One region of the Flavobacterium sp. W20_MBD1_R3 genome, then DNA from elsewhere that is predicted to be linked to it. Evidence: riboswitches for the same ligand, from Rfam matches in the RefSeq annotation. Region 1 holds a riboswitch; the other holds the start of a gene.

Region 1 (6,257 bases):
TCGTTTAAGGTTTAAAGCTTAAAGTTGTTGGAATATTAAATCCAATCACTTTGCTTAAACTACAATGGTTTATTATTCAAAACTACTTTGTAATGTATCGTTGCTGTTGGTTCTAATGTTTTAGAAACCGAACAGTATTTTTCGAAAGAAAGTTGTGCCGCTCTGGCTGCTTTTTCTTCATTAATTGGCCCTTCCAAATAAAACACAAGGTGAATATCTTTGAATGGTTTCGCTTCTCCAACTTGTACACGTTCTCCTTCTACCTCCGCTTTGAAAGAAGTGATTTCCTGACGCTGTTTTTTCAAAATCGAAATCATATCAATAGCGCTACAACCTGCAACTCCCATCAATACTAATTCCATAGGACTTGCGCCCATATCGTTTCCACCAAATTCTGGTCGGCTATCAACATTTACTAAATGTCCTCTTTCGTTTTTTAATTCGAAATGGAAATTGTCGTTTACTCTGTTTAATGTTATTTTCATATTATTCCCCTCCCCAACCCTTCCCGAAGGGAAGGGAGCCAAGACTGGAGGCAGTCCCTTTTTAATTAATTATGTTATTGGACACAGATGAAACGGATTTGCTATCGCAAAACACAGATTTTTATTTTTTTATTTTAATTATTCGTCACAATACAAGCAAAAACAGTAAAATTGAAACCACCCAAAATATATAATTGAACCATCCATCTATAAATAAAGACCTATCCATTGTCCAAAAAGTATCAACACTGTTTCTTTTATATTTTACGTAGAATAATTTACTTAAAACATAATATAAAAACTGTGCAATCAATGGTATAAATAATGAATTAATAGCTGTATTTATTCCAACACCTACTAAAACACTTGTCAAAGCAATTAAAAACAAGATACCATTGAAAATTAATAGTTTATAAAACCATTCTTTATCATCTAATTTACTTTTATCAAATAAAAATAGAATTGAAACATTCATTCCAATAATAATAAAGATAACATTCATATTAATTGTTGTTTTTTACTGATCACTCAAAACTGATCACTGAACACTATCATTACCCTTTATCCGACAACCTTAAAATATCTCCAAAAACCCCTCTCGCTGTTACTGCTGATCCTGCTCCTGCACCTTGAATCACAATTGGTCTGTCACCGTACGATTCTGTGTAAATTTCGAAGAAAGAATCAGAACCTTTCAATCCTCCCAGCGCCGTATCAGATGGTACAGAAACTAATTTCACTTCCAGATTTCCTTTGTCATTTTGCAAATCGCCTGACAATTCACCTATATAACGCAACACATGATTTGGCTTTTGCTCTGCTTTTATTTTAGCATAAATCGGATCAAACTCCGTCAATTTATTTAGAAAGTCAGACACATCTCCTTCACGTAAATGTTCTGGAATTAAATTTTGAATGTTAATTTCTTCAAACTCATTTTGCAAATCTAATTCTCTGGCCAAAATCAATAATTTCCTGCCTACATCATTCCCGCACAAATCCTCTCTTGCATCTGGTTCGGTATAACCGTTGTCAATTGCTTCCTTTAATATTTCGCTGAACGGCGCATCATTTGCAGAAAAATTATTGAACAAATAACTTAATGTCCCAGAGAAAACGCCCTTAATTTTCGTGATATTTTCACCTGAAAGGTGCAATAACTTAATTGTATCAATCAACGGCAATCCGGCTCCAACATTAGTTTCATAAAGATAACTCTTTTGATTAACCGCTAATACTTTTCGTAATTTTTTATAAAAACTATAACTTAATGTATTGGCAACTTTATTAGAAGAAATCAAATCAAAACCATTTTCGGCTAATTTTATATAATTTCCAACAAATTCAGCACTTGCCGTATTATCAATTGCAATCAAATTTTCTAAGTGATGCTCATTTGCGTAAGCAATTACATCATCGATAGTGTAAGAAAATCCATTGTTTTGAATTTCATTTTTCCAGTTTGGAGTAACGCCGTTCTTATTTAAAAGTACATTACTGGAATTGGCAATCGCAAAAACATTCAACTTAATGTCTTTTCTTTTTTCGATGGTTGCAGCTGATTCCAATATCTGGTTGATCAACGTTCCACCAACTAATCCATGTCCAAAAATAGCGATATTGATTTTCTTGGATACTCCAAAAATCTCCCCGTGAATCACGTTTAAGGCTTTGTTCAGTTGCGATTTTTTTACTACCAAACTCACGTTTTTACCTGTAACCGTATTATTGAAAAGAATCGGGACAATTTTATTTTTTATCAACGCAGTGTATGGCTTGTGAAATGTACTCAAATCTTGGCCAATGATAGAAATCACCGAAACATCGTCCGTCACCGTGATTTTATTCACATCTTTCGAATAGAAATCATTCTCAAATTCTTTCTCTAGTTCAATCATGGCTTTAGTCGCTTTATCAGCAGCTACCACTAAACCAATTCCTCGTTCTGAAGAACCTTGAGAAATAATACTTACACTGATATCATTGTCACCCATCACTCTGAAAATACGGGCATCAACGCCAGTTTTTCCCAGTAATCCCCTTCCTTCCAGATTAACTAACGATACATTTTCAAGTACGGAAAGTGTTTTAATTCCTTCTTTATTAGAATTGGATGTTATTAAGGTTCCTTTATTTTCGTGGTTGAACGTATTCAAAATACGAAGCGGAATGTTTTTTTCCAATAAAGGAATAATCGTTTTGGCATGAAGAATCGTCGCACCAAAATTGGCTATTTCATTGGCTTCGTTAAACGACAAATGGTCAATTTTTTTGGCATCAAGCACTAAGTCAGGATTAGCGGTATAAATTCCGTCTACGTGTGTGTAATTCTGTAATTCGTCCGCATTTAAGTAATTCGCAATCAACGAAGCGGTGTAATTACTGCCGTTTCTTCCTAAAGTGGTTGTGTCATTATTATTGTTCGAACCGATGAAACCTGTAATAATATTCACGGTAGTCCCGCTACTTTGCTTGAAATAATTGATGACATTTTTCTTTGATATTTGTTCCAAAGGTTGGGCATCACCAAATTTAGAATCGGTTTTAATCAATTCTCTGGTATCTGCAAAACGGGCATTTATTCCGTTTTCAACCAAAATAGCTGTCAATAATTTGGCAGAAAGCAATTCTCCTTTTGACAAAACCTGATCTTTTATTTTGTTGCTGTAATCGCCAATTAAACTGACACCTTCAAATAATTTCTCCAAAACATTAAATTCCACTGACAAATCCACGTTTTGATAATCGCCTTGTTGGTATTTTTTGAAATTCTCAAAAAGTGGTTTATAATCTTTGTTAATAGCCGCAGTCTTTAAAATTTCTTCCAGTTCATCCGTGGCATTCCCTCTTGCCGAAACCACAATTGCAATTTCCTCGCCTTGATTTACTTTATCAGTAATAATTGCAACCACTTTATTTATTCCATCGCCATTTGATAACGATTTACCTCCAAATTTTAATATTTTCATTGTATTGTTTTTTTGGCTTAGAATATATCCTGAAGCAAATTGTGTAATTGTTTGTATTCTATCAAAAAAGCATCGTGTCCGTGAATGGAAACAATTTCCTGATAGCTGACCTTATTTTTATATCTTTTTAATTCCTCGTAGGTTGCTTTATTTTCATTTGCCGTAAAAAACAAGTCTGAATTGATTCCGATAATATGAATATCAGCTTCAATTTTTGACGTTATTTCTTCGAATGAACCACGATTTCTGGTAATATCTATCGTCTTCAATAATTGATTCATCATTTTGTACGATGAAATTTGAAAGCGTTTCTGCAATTTTTCACCATGATGCAACAACCAACTTTCTACATTAAAAATAGATAATTCTTCATTGGTGGTTCGCTGAAATTTAGAAGCAAAAGATTCCGGAGTTCTATAACATAACATTGCATGAGTACGGGCGTCTTCAATAGGTTTTGAAGAATTTTTCAAAATTTGCTCTTGTAAAAAGCAATTGGCAATAAGCCAGTCTGTGGATTTCCAATCGGTTGCAATAGGAATTAAATGTTGTGTAATCTTTGGCTCCAATGCAACCATTTCCCAAGCAATTCCTCCGCCAACAGAACCGCCAATAATGGCGTGTAGTTTTTTAATTTCAAGAAACCAAATCCCTTCAATAAAAATTCTAGCAATATCTCTGGCATTAAAGTCCGAATAATTTTCGATGCTAAAACCATCAAAGCCATTTCCGGGAACATTAAAAGCGAGTATCGTATATTTTGTAGTATCTATAGTTTTATTAGCGCCAATTAAATCATTCCACCAACCATTTTCTCCCACAACTTGTGAATTTCCGGTTAATGCATGATTGACCAAAACGATTGGAGCAGTATGCAATTCAGGTCCAAAAACTTGAAAACTTAAGTTTAAGACAGCATAAAAAGCGCCACTTTCGGTGGTGAAATTTTGTAATGTAATGGATGTTGATTTATTTTCCAATTTCAAATCTTTTATGATTTTTGACTTGTGTTTGGAAATATTAGAAAGAAAGCTAGGAGTTATCTAGACAAATTCTTAGTGTTATCTTTCCACGATGAGCGTGGTAGAATGCAGCACCTTCTTCGATAAATCGAAGGGTTGCTAAGGCTTCATCGGGTCTAATCCCTCTGCCTTTCTTTATAACATTTCAATACGGTTGTGAACTTATAATTGCAAATTAAGGACTATTTTTTGTAACAACCAAATTTTTATGCGCAATCGATTATTTGTGTGGTTCCAATAAAAACCTGAAAACAATAAACATACAATTGCTGTTTTGACGAAGTATCATAAAACTAATTATAGTTATTACCTCGTCAAAACAACAATTTTAAATACCTTTTTGAGAATCTCAAAACCGAAAATAAATTCGGATTTCTTAAATAAAAAGGGCTTCATTCTCTTGTGAATACATTAAAAAAAGCAAAGAATTAGGCACTGTTTTTTGTGCCAATGCATCGTTTTTTGAAATTTCAAATCTAGGATGAATCAATTCGTTTTTAGAATCGTTTTGCTTTTCTTTTCTGTTGTTAAAACTAATACGTTCTAATAACGCTACTGTCTTTGGGAAATGCTTTGTCGTGCTCATGATTTTTGGGTGTTGGGTGTTGGGTTTTTGGTGTTACACTTCATTTATGAAATTATTTACATGCTACTTTTTAAATAAGGGCTTAAAACAAAAAACCCTTTTAGATACATATCCAAAAGAGTTTTCAAGTTGTTTGTAAACTTATACTTTTGGAATCAACAGACGTACATAAACGTAATCGCAATGACGCACATCACCTTATTAACTGTTGAATTATTTGAATGCTGGAATTTTAGGTTATTCATTTATGCTTTTATTTCTGTAAAATTTATTATTGATATTCAAAAAAAAAGCTTCCCGTTATCTGGGAAGCTTTTGCTATATAATTTAATTTAAAAATTATGCAATACACTGCCCTTAGGAATTATCCTTTGTGACTTTAAACATATTACAAATATCAAATCTCATTTTTTACTTTTTTATTGAAACTCAAATTTCTAAATTATTTTTTAAATATCCAAATAAGTTTCAAAAATAATAGTAAAAACAGTTTCACACTTAATTTTTAAATTGATTAAACCCACAAAAAGATTTATCAGCAAAAAAAAGTTAAGATTAATTTGCAATTCAAAATGGTTTCATACATTTGCATCCGAATATAAGAGGAAAAATTTGAACTGATTGCAACCTCTTCATAATGAAACAAATTCATTATGGATGCTGAAAAATTTTCAGTAGAAAAAATGCTAAAGCAGGAACCCTCCTTTAGTCCTTTTCAGCAATTATTTTTTCTCACTTAATTTTAAAATAATAATTATTATGGCCTATTTATTTACGTCAGAATCTGTAAGCGAAGGACATCCAGACAAAATTGCAGATCAAATATCAGACGCATTAATTGATAATTTTTTGGCATTTGATGCTGACTCAAAAGTAGCTTGCGAAACCTTAGTGACTACAGGTCAAGTAATTTTAGCGGGTGAAGTAAAATCAAATACCTATTTAGATGTACAGCAAATCGCTCGCGATGTAATCAAAAGAATTGGTTACACCAAAAGCGCCTATATGTTTGAAGCGGATTCTTGTGGTATTCTTTCTGCCATTCACGAACAATCAGCTGACATCAATCAAGGTGTTGACAGAGCAAATCCTGAAGAACAAGGGGCCGGTGACCAAGGAATGATGTTTGGTTACGCGACAAATGAAACTGAAAATTATATGCCTTTGGCACTTGATTTATCTCATAAATTATTAA
Region 2 (6,257 bases), on a different contig from region 1:
AAAATCAAGAATTTCAAAACTACTGGAATAGTTAGTTTTAGAATTCAATTCTTTTACTGTAAACGCATAAGAACCAGCTTTCAATCCGTCAAGATTGACTTTATAGGAATTATTTCCTTTTAATAAATCGTAATTTTTAGTTTGCTTCGTTTTTGTATTAGTTACTGCAATTGTCAAACGGGCTTTCTCATCAAACTCATAATTTTTATTAAAAAATTGAGCGGTTATTTCAATAGCTTCACCTGAATTAAAGAAGCTTTCATGTTCAATCACTAGTGATTTTTTAGAATTATTAGAAGCCAAAAATTGAATAATCTTATCGATGAAAACATCATATTTTTTAAAAGATTGGTTTTCGTAATGGGTTTGCAAACGCCATTTCCAACTATTTTCCCCTAAAAGATAAGCGGCTCGTTTCCCCTGATTTTCGACAAAAGCCAACAAAGGTGAATTGGTATCTATAGCTCTGATTTTGGATGAAAGTAAAACAGACACCGCTCCTTTTGTAGTAACGGTTCCAAATGCATTTTGCAAAGGCGGTAAATTTTCAAAACCGATATTATCAGCTGCAAATAAATTAAACTGCCCGTTAAAAACCGACAAATAATCTTCTTTTTGTCCGCTCATTTTAAAGCTCAAATTATCCTGCTGCTGATTCAGAAAATTGAAATCAGTGTTGCTTCCTGTAATGATAAACGTATTGATTCCGGCAGCTTTATTATTCTCAAAAATGGTTTTAAACTCGGATGTTGGTTGGTATAAAATCAAAACATTATAATCTTGTACTGTTCTGATTTCTTTTGGTTTAAAAATCGTTACTTTACGCTGTACATTCGATTCAATTGCTCTTTTCATCGCACCTAAATCAGGATGATTAATAGCAGATACGATAGCAATATTTGTTTTTTGGTCAATGACTTCAACCGCAAAATTTTTAGTGTTATTGTACTTATTTTTTTCTTTTTCTTTTGATGATATTGTAGCTTTAAAAACCTGTAATCCTATTTTATCAGCTGGTAAAAGTACGTTTACAGTTGCTGTTTTCTTGGAAGGTGAAAAGGAAATCGATTGTTTACTGAATACCGAATTGCCTTGCGAAATAACAAAATCAGCAGTTATACTTTTGGTTCCTGAATACTGTAAAAAAGCTTCTACAGGATATTTATTCTTATGAAAAGCGTATTTATTAACGTTTAGTTGATTGATTTTGAAATCTAAAAAAGTCATTGTATCGCCTACAATTACTGGATACACTTTATTTACAGCATCAAAACTATAAACGTAGTCATTCCCGGAGGTTTGATTTCCGTCAGTAATTAAAACTGTTGGATACGTTATATTTTTATAAATGCTTTTTAGATTTTTGGCAACAACATCAATATTACTTTGGGTTCCATTAAAATCAAATGTTTCAGTAGGTTCAAAATCATAGGAGAACTGATACGATTGAACATCAAATTTTGCTTGTAAATCAGAGTTCGACTTTATTTTTTTATACAATTCTAATGCTTTTTCATTGGCATTCAAAAAAGAGATAGAACTGGAATTATCAACAACAATTGGCAAAGGAGTTCTTATCGTTTCAAGCGTATTTTTATTTATTATTGGATTAATCAACAATAATAAAATTCCAAAAATGGATAAAAAACGCAAAAAAGCCAAAAACCAACCGACTTTCGATTTGTTTTTGGCTTTATAGAGATATTGAAAAAACGACAAACCACCAGCTATTAGTAATGAAAGCAGTAATAATAGTAGCGTGTTTGTTGTCATATTTTAGCAGTGTTCAGTGTTCAGTATTCAGTTCTCAGCTTCCTGATTACTGGAAACTGCCAACTTTTTAAGTAAGCATTCCTCCACAAACATTCATAACCTGTCCAGTTACATACGCGCTCATATCCGAAGCAAAGAAAAGACACGCATTAGCAACATCTTCTGTCGTTCCGCCACGTTTCAACGGAATTCCGTCTCTCCATCCTTTTACAACATCTTCGTTTAATTTAGCCGTCATTTCCGTTTCTATAAATCCAGGAGCAATTACATTACAACGAATATTACGAGATCCTAATTCTAATGCTACAGATTTAGAAAAACCAATTACTCCCGCTTTAGAAGCTGCATAATTCGTTTGCCCGGCATTTCCTTTTACTCCTACTACTGAACTCATATTGATAATTGAACCAGAACGTTGCTTCAAGAAAGTACGTTGAATAGCTTTAGTCATATTAAAAACCGATTTCAAATTAACATCAATTACTTGATCAAAATCGCCTTCTGACATACGCATCAATAGATTGTCTTTAGTAATTCCGGCGTTGTTTATTAGAATATCAACCGTTCCAAATTCAGCCAAAACCGCGTCTACCAGAGTTTGAGCTTCATTAAAATCAGCGGCATTCGATTGGTATCCTTTGGCTTTAATACCCAGAGCATTCAACTCATTTTCAAGAGCCAAAGCTGATTCTACTGATGAACTATACGTAAAAGCAACATTTGCTCCCTGTTTTGCAAAAACTTCAGCAATTCCTTTTCCAATTCCGCGACTCGCACCAGTAATTATGGCAACTTTTCCTTCTAGTAATTTCATTTTCAGTAATTAATTTAAATTTTATTTGGAGCTATTCCTGCTATCCGCTACAATCTTTTATGACCGCTATCGCTTACATAAAAGGATTTTCACTACTATCAGGGCTATCTTACACTCGTCAAATATAGAATAATTCTCTTTTTAAAAAAAATTTCAAAAGCAAGAACCATCAATATTTTGTTTTTAAATTTTTAAGAATTGCTTTACTAGTTTATCCCAAGATGAACTGTAAATTGCCACCAAGGTAAAAACTAATAAAAACAAATGATACCATGCATTACTAATTAAATCAAAGAAATCTAATTTACCATTAGAAAAACTCAATATTAGTAATATTTGAGCCCCATAAGGTAAAACTCCTTGAACAATGCACGAAAAAATATCCAAAATTGCAGCTGTTTTTTTAGGATTTAAATCATACTCATCATTAATTTCTTTAGCAATTGGTCCCGTAATGACAATAGAAACGGTGTTATTGGCTATTGCTAAATTAGCAAAACCTACCAAAGCGCCAATTCCAGCTTGTGCAGATTTCTTACTTTTAATTCTTTTTTTAATTTGAACTAATAAATACGTTATTCCACCTGCTTTATCTACCATAGCGGCTAAACCTCCCGTAAGCATTGACAATAAGAAAATATCAGTCATACTGGTAAAACCCTCATATATTTTTTGAGTGAACTCCATTAGTGTAAAGGAACCACCAAAATACCCAATGATTCCAGCTAATAAAGTACCAATAAGCAATGTTGAAAAAACATTAACACCTACAACGGCCAATACTATTACTAAAAGATAAGGCACAATTGCAATCCATGAAAAATCATTTTTTTCGATGGCAACGGTCACAATATCGGAGTTTAAACCAAGATAGAAGAAAACAAGAATTGTCAAAATTGCAGCAGGAAAAGCGATAAATAAGTTTATTTTGAATTTGTCTTTTAATTCACACCCTAATGATTGCGTCGCAGCGATTGTAGTATCAGAAATCATAGAAAGATTGTCTCCTAACATCGATCCTCCCAACAAAGCACCAGCGATCAACGGCAATGAAGCGCCACTTCTATCAGCTAAAGCTACTGCTATTGGGCCAATAGCTACAATTGCACCTACTGAAGTACCCGTTGCTGTTGATAAAAAAGAAGCTATCAAGAAAATCCCCAACGGAAAATAAGCAACATCAATAGTATTTATTCCAAGATTTACAACAGCATCAACACCACCCATCGCTTTACTCACCACTGCAAATGCTCCCGCTAATAAGTAAATTAAACACATGGTCATGATTTTACTTTCACCACAACCTGCAATTAACGTAGCAACTTTATCCTCCGTTGAGGCTTTGAATAGTAAAAAAGCTGCAATGATACCAACTACAACCGCTACTGGCGATGGAAAAGCATAAAAATCATTCAAAATGATTCCTGCTCCTAAAAAGGTAAGAATAAAAACAAACAGCGGAATTAATGCAAAGGCACTTCCCTTGTCTTTTGAAAATAAAGTCATAAAAATAATTTAGAATTTAAAATTATGACGAAAAACAAAGCTAAAAATGGGAATGTAAACAACATTTTTTCCAAAGGATTTGGCTTATCGTTTTAGCACCTTGCTTGTTGTTGCAGGTTGCTATCCTAGTGCAGGATTCGTGATAACGGTTGCAAAAGTAACTAATTATTTGTGAAATATTTCAAGTTTAATTCAAAAAAATAATAATACAAAAAAAAGCACTACATAAAAATGTAGTGCAATTTTATTTAATATACTGAAAAACAGTTGTTAACTTTTTAGAAAGCTACGTTCCATTTTGGCAATCTTCCATTTTCATCAAGGAAGTTTTGTAAAACTTGTCCTTCTACAAATGTTGGAATTGCTTTAGTTTTATCATTGAATGTTTCATACCAAACTACTTCTAATGTACTAATATCTTCGATTTTCATTTGTGCTGGCCAAGAATATTTTCTTCCTGTTTTTGCAAATTGGTGTCCTTCTACAATTTTTTCTTTCAAGCCACCATTTTTAATTTTCAAAGTTCCGTTATTTTGAACAGTTCCAGTAGAACCAACCATAATTAACTCTTTTTCATCCCCAACTGAATATACTAGAAATACTCCTGATCCTTCTGATGCGTTGCAAACTTCAGCTAAACTATCTTCTGTCGTAAAGGAAAACTGATTGGTAACTTTGAATTTTTTTAACTCTTTATACATTTTATTTATTTTTAATTTGAATTGGCTTCGGCAAAAAAATACCCCACAAAACCGTGAGGGTCATTATAAACCATTCGTTTATGTTTGTTTTTATTATTTTTAAATCTGAAAAACAGAGCTATTTAATAAAGTGCAAAGATATTTCTTTAATTGAATTTATAATAAAAAAGCCCCACAAATTGTGAGGCTTTTAAAATATTTAATTAGAGTTTAGATTATCCTAAAACTTCTTTTACTTTTTTACCAATTTCAGCGGGAGAATCTACTACGTGAATTCCACATTCTCTCATGATTTGTTTTTTAGCTTCGGCAGTATCGTCAGATCCACCAACGATTGCACCTGCATGTCCCATTGTACGTCCTGCTGGAGCAGTAACTCCTGCAATGAATCCTACAACTGGTTTACGGTTACCATCAGCTTTGATCCAATGAGCAGCATCAGCTTCTAATTGTCCACCAATTTCACCAATCATTACAATACATTCTGTTTCTGGATCGTTCATCAACAATTCAACGGCTTCTTTCGTAGTAGTTCCAATGATTGGGTCTCCACCAATACCAATTGCAGTAGTGATTCCTAATCCTTGTTTTACCACTTGATCCGCAGCTTCGTAAGTTAAAGTTCCCGATTTAGAAACAATCCCAACAGTTCCTTTTTCAAAAACAAAACCTGGCATAATTCCAACTTTAGCTTCACCCGGAGTAATTACACCTGGACAGTTAGGACCTATTAATCTAGAATTTCTTTCTTTAACATAACTGTTTGCTTTTATCATGTCAGCAACAGGAATACCTTCAGTAATTGCAATAATTACTTTTATCCCTGCATCTGCAGCTTCCATTATTGCATCAGCAGCAAAAGCTGGTGGTACAAAAATGATAGTTGTGTCAGCTCCTGCTTGTTCTACAGCATCTTTTACAGTATTAAAAACGGGTCTGTCTAAGTGAGTTGTTCCTCCTTTTCCAGGAGTTACACCACCAACAACGTTAGTACCGTACTCAATCATTTGAGAAGCATGGAAAGTTCCTTCGCTTCCTGTAAAACCTTGAACAATTATTTTGGAATCCTTATTAACTAAAACACTCATGATATATTTTTTATATAGTTTTTTTAAATCGTTATGCAAAAGTATAAAATAGTAAGCACTAATCAATCTTCAGCATTCAGTTTTTTGACACTAAATTAGGATAATTGGCTCATTTGATACCCTCGAAATAGTTTATTGTCTTTTATTTCCCAAATAACAATAAAATGCGCCAATAACATCTCTTCTCTTGGGTTCTCAATCGTTTTCACAAAATGAGAATATCGTACTGAAATCAGATCATTTTCTCCAATAATATGACTTATTCTAACTTTAGATCGCACGTAGGCTTTGCTTAATTCAGAGGATAAATTTAGTAAAGAGTTATAATCAAGTTTTATGAATCCTTTACTACTGTTCCATTCAACGAGGACCTCA

Evidence for each region. Region 1 has a riboswitch for S-adenosylmethionine ahead of ACEN2F_RS09085 (alpha/beta fold hydrolase). Riboswitches for the same ligand answer to the same signal wherever they lie in the genome.
Region 2: it holds a riboswitch for S-adenosylmethionine, as region 1 does, so the genes downstream of both, ACEN2F_RS00215 (Na+/H+ antiporter NhaC family protein) here and ACEN2F_RS09085 (alpha/beta fold hydrolase) in region 1, are expected to answer to the same signal.

The regions. Positions count from the first base shown of each region.
Region 1 is NZ_JBGQOR010000005.1:53,276-59,532, forward strand. It holds gene ACEN2F_RS09070 (OsmC family protein) at 60-485, opposite strand; gene ACEN2F_RS09075 (hypothetical protein) at 631-987, opposite strand; gene thrA (bifunctional aspartate kinase/homoserine dehydrogenase I) at 1,040-3,454, opposite strand; gene ACEN2F_RS09085 (alpha/beta fold hydrolase) at 3,472-4,434, opposite strand; SAM riboswitch class I at 4,513-4,620, opposite strand; gene ACEN2F_RS09090 (hypothetical protein) at 4,853-5,062, opposite strand; gene metK (methionine adenosyltransferase) at 5,822-6,257, shown strand, end outside.
Region 2 is NZ_JBGQOR010000001.1:46,398-52,654, forward strand. It holds gene ACEN2F_RS00205 (hypothetical protein) at 1-1,773, opposite strand, end outside; gene fabG (3-oxoacyl-[acyl-carrier-protein] reductase) at 1,841-2,587, opposite strand; gene ACEN2F_RS00215 (Na+/H+ antiporter NhaC family protein) at 2,771-4,093, opposite strand; SAM-I-IV-variant riboswitch at 4,148-4,244, opposite strand; gene ACEN2F_RS00220 (hypothetical protein) at 4,372-4,794, opposite strand; gene sucD (succinate--CoA ligase subunit alpha) at 5,010-5,882, opposite strand; gene ACEN2F_RS00230 (nuclear transport factor 2 family protein) at 5,978-6,257, opposite strand, start outside.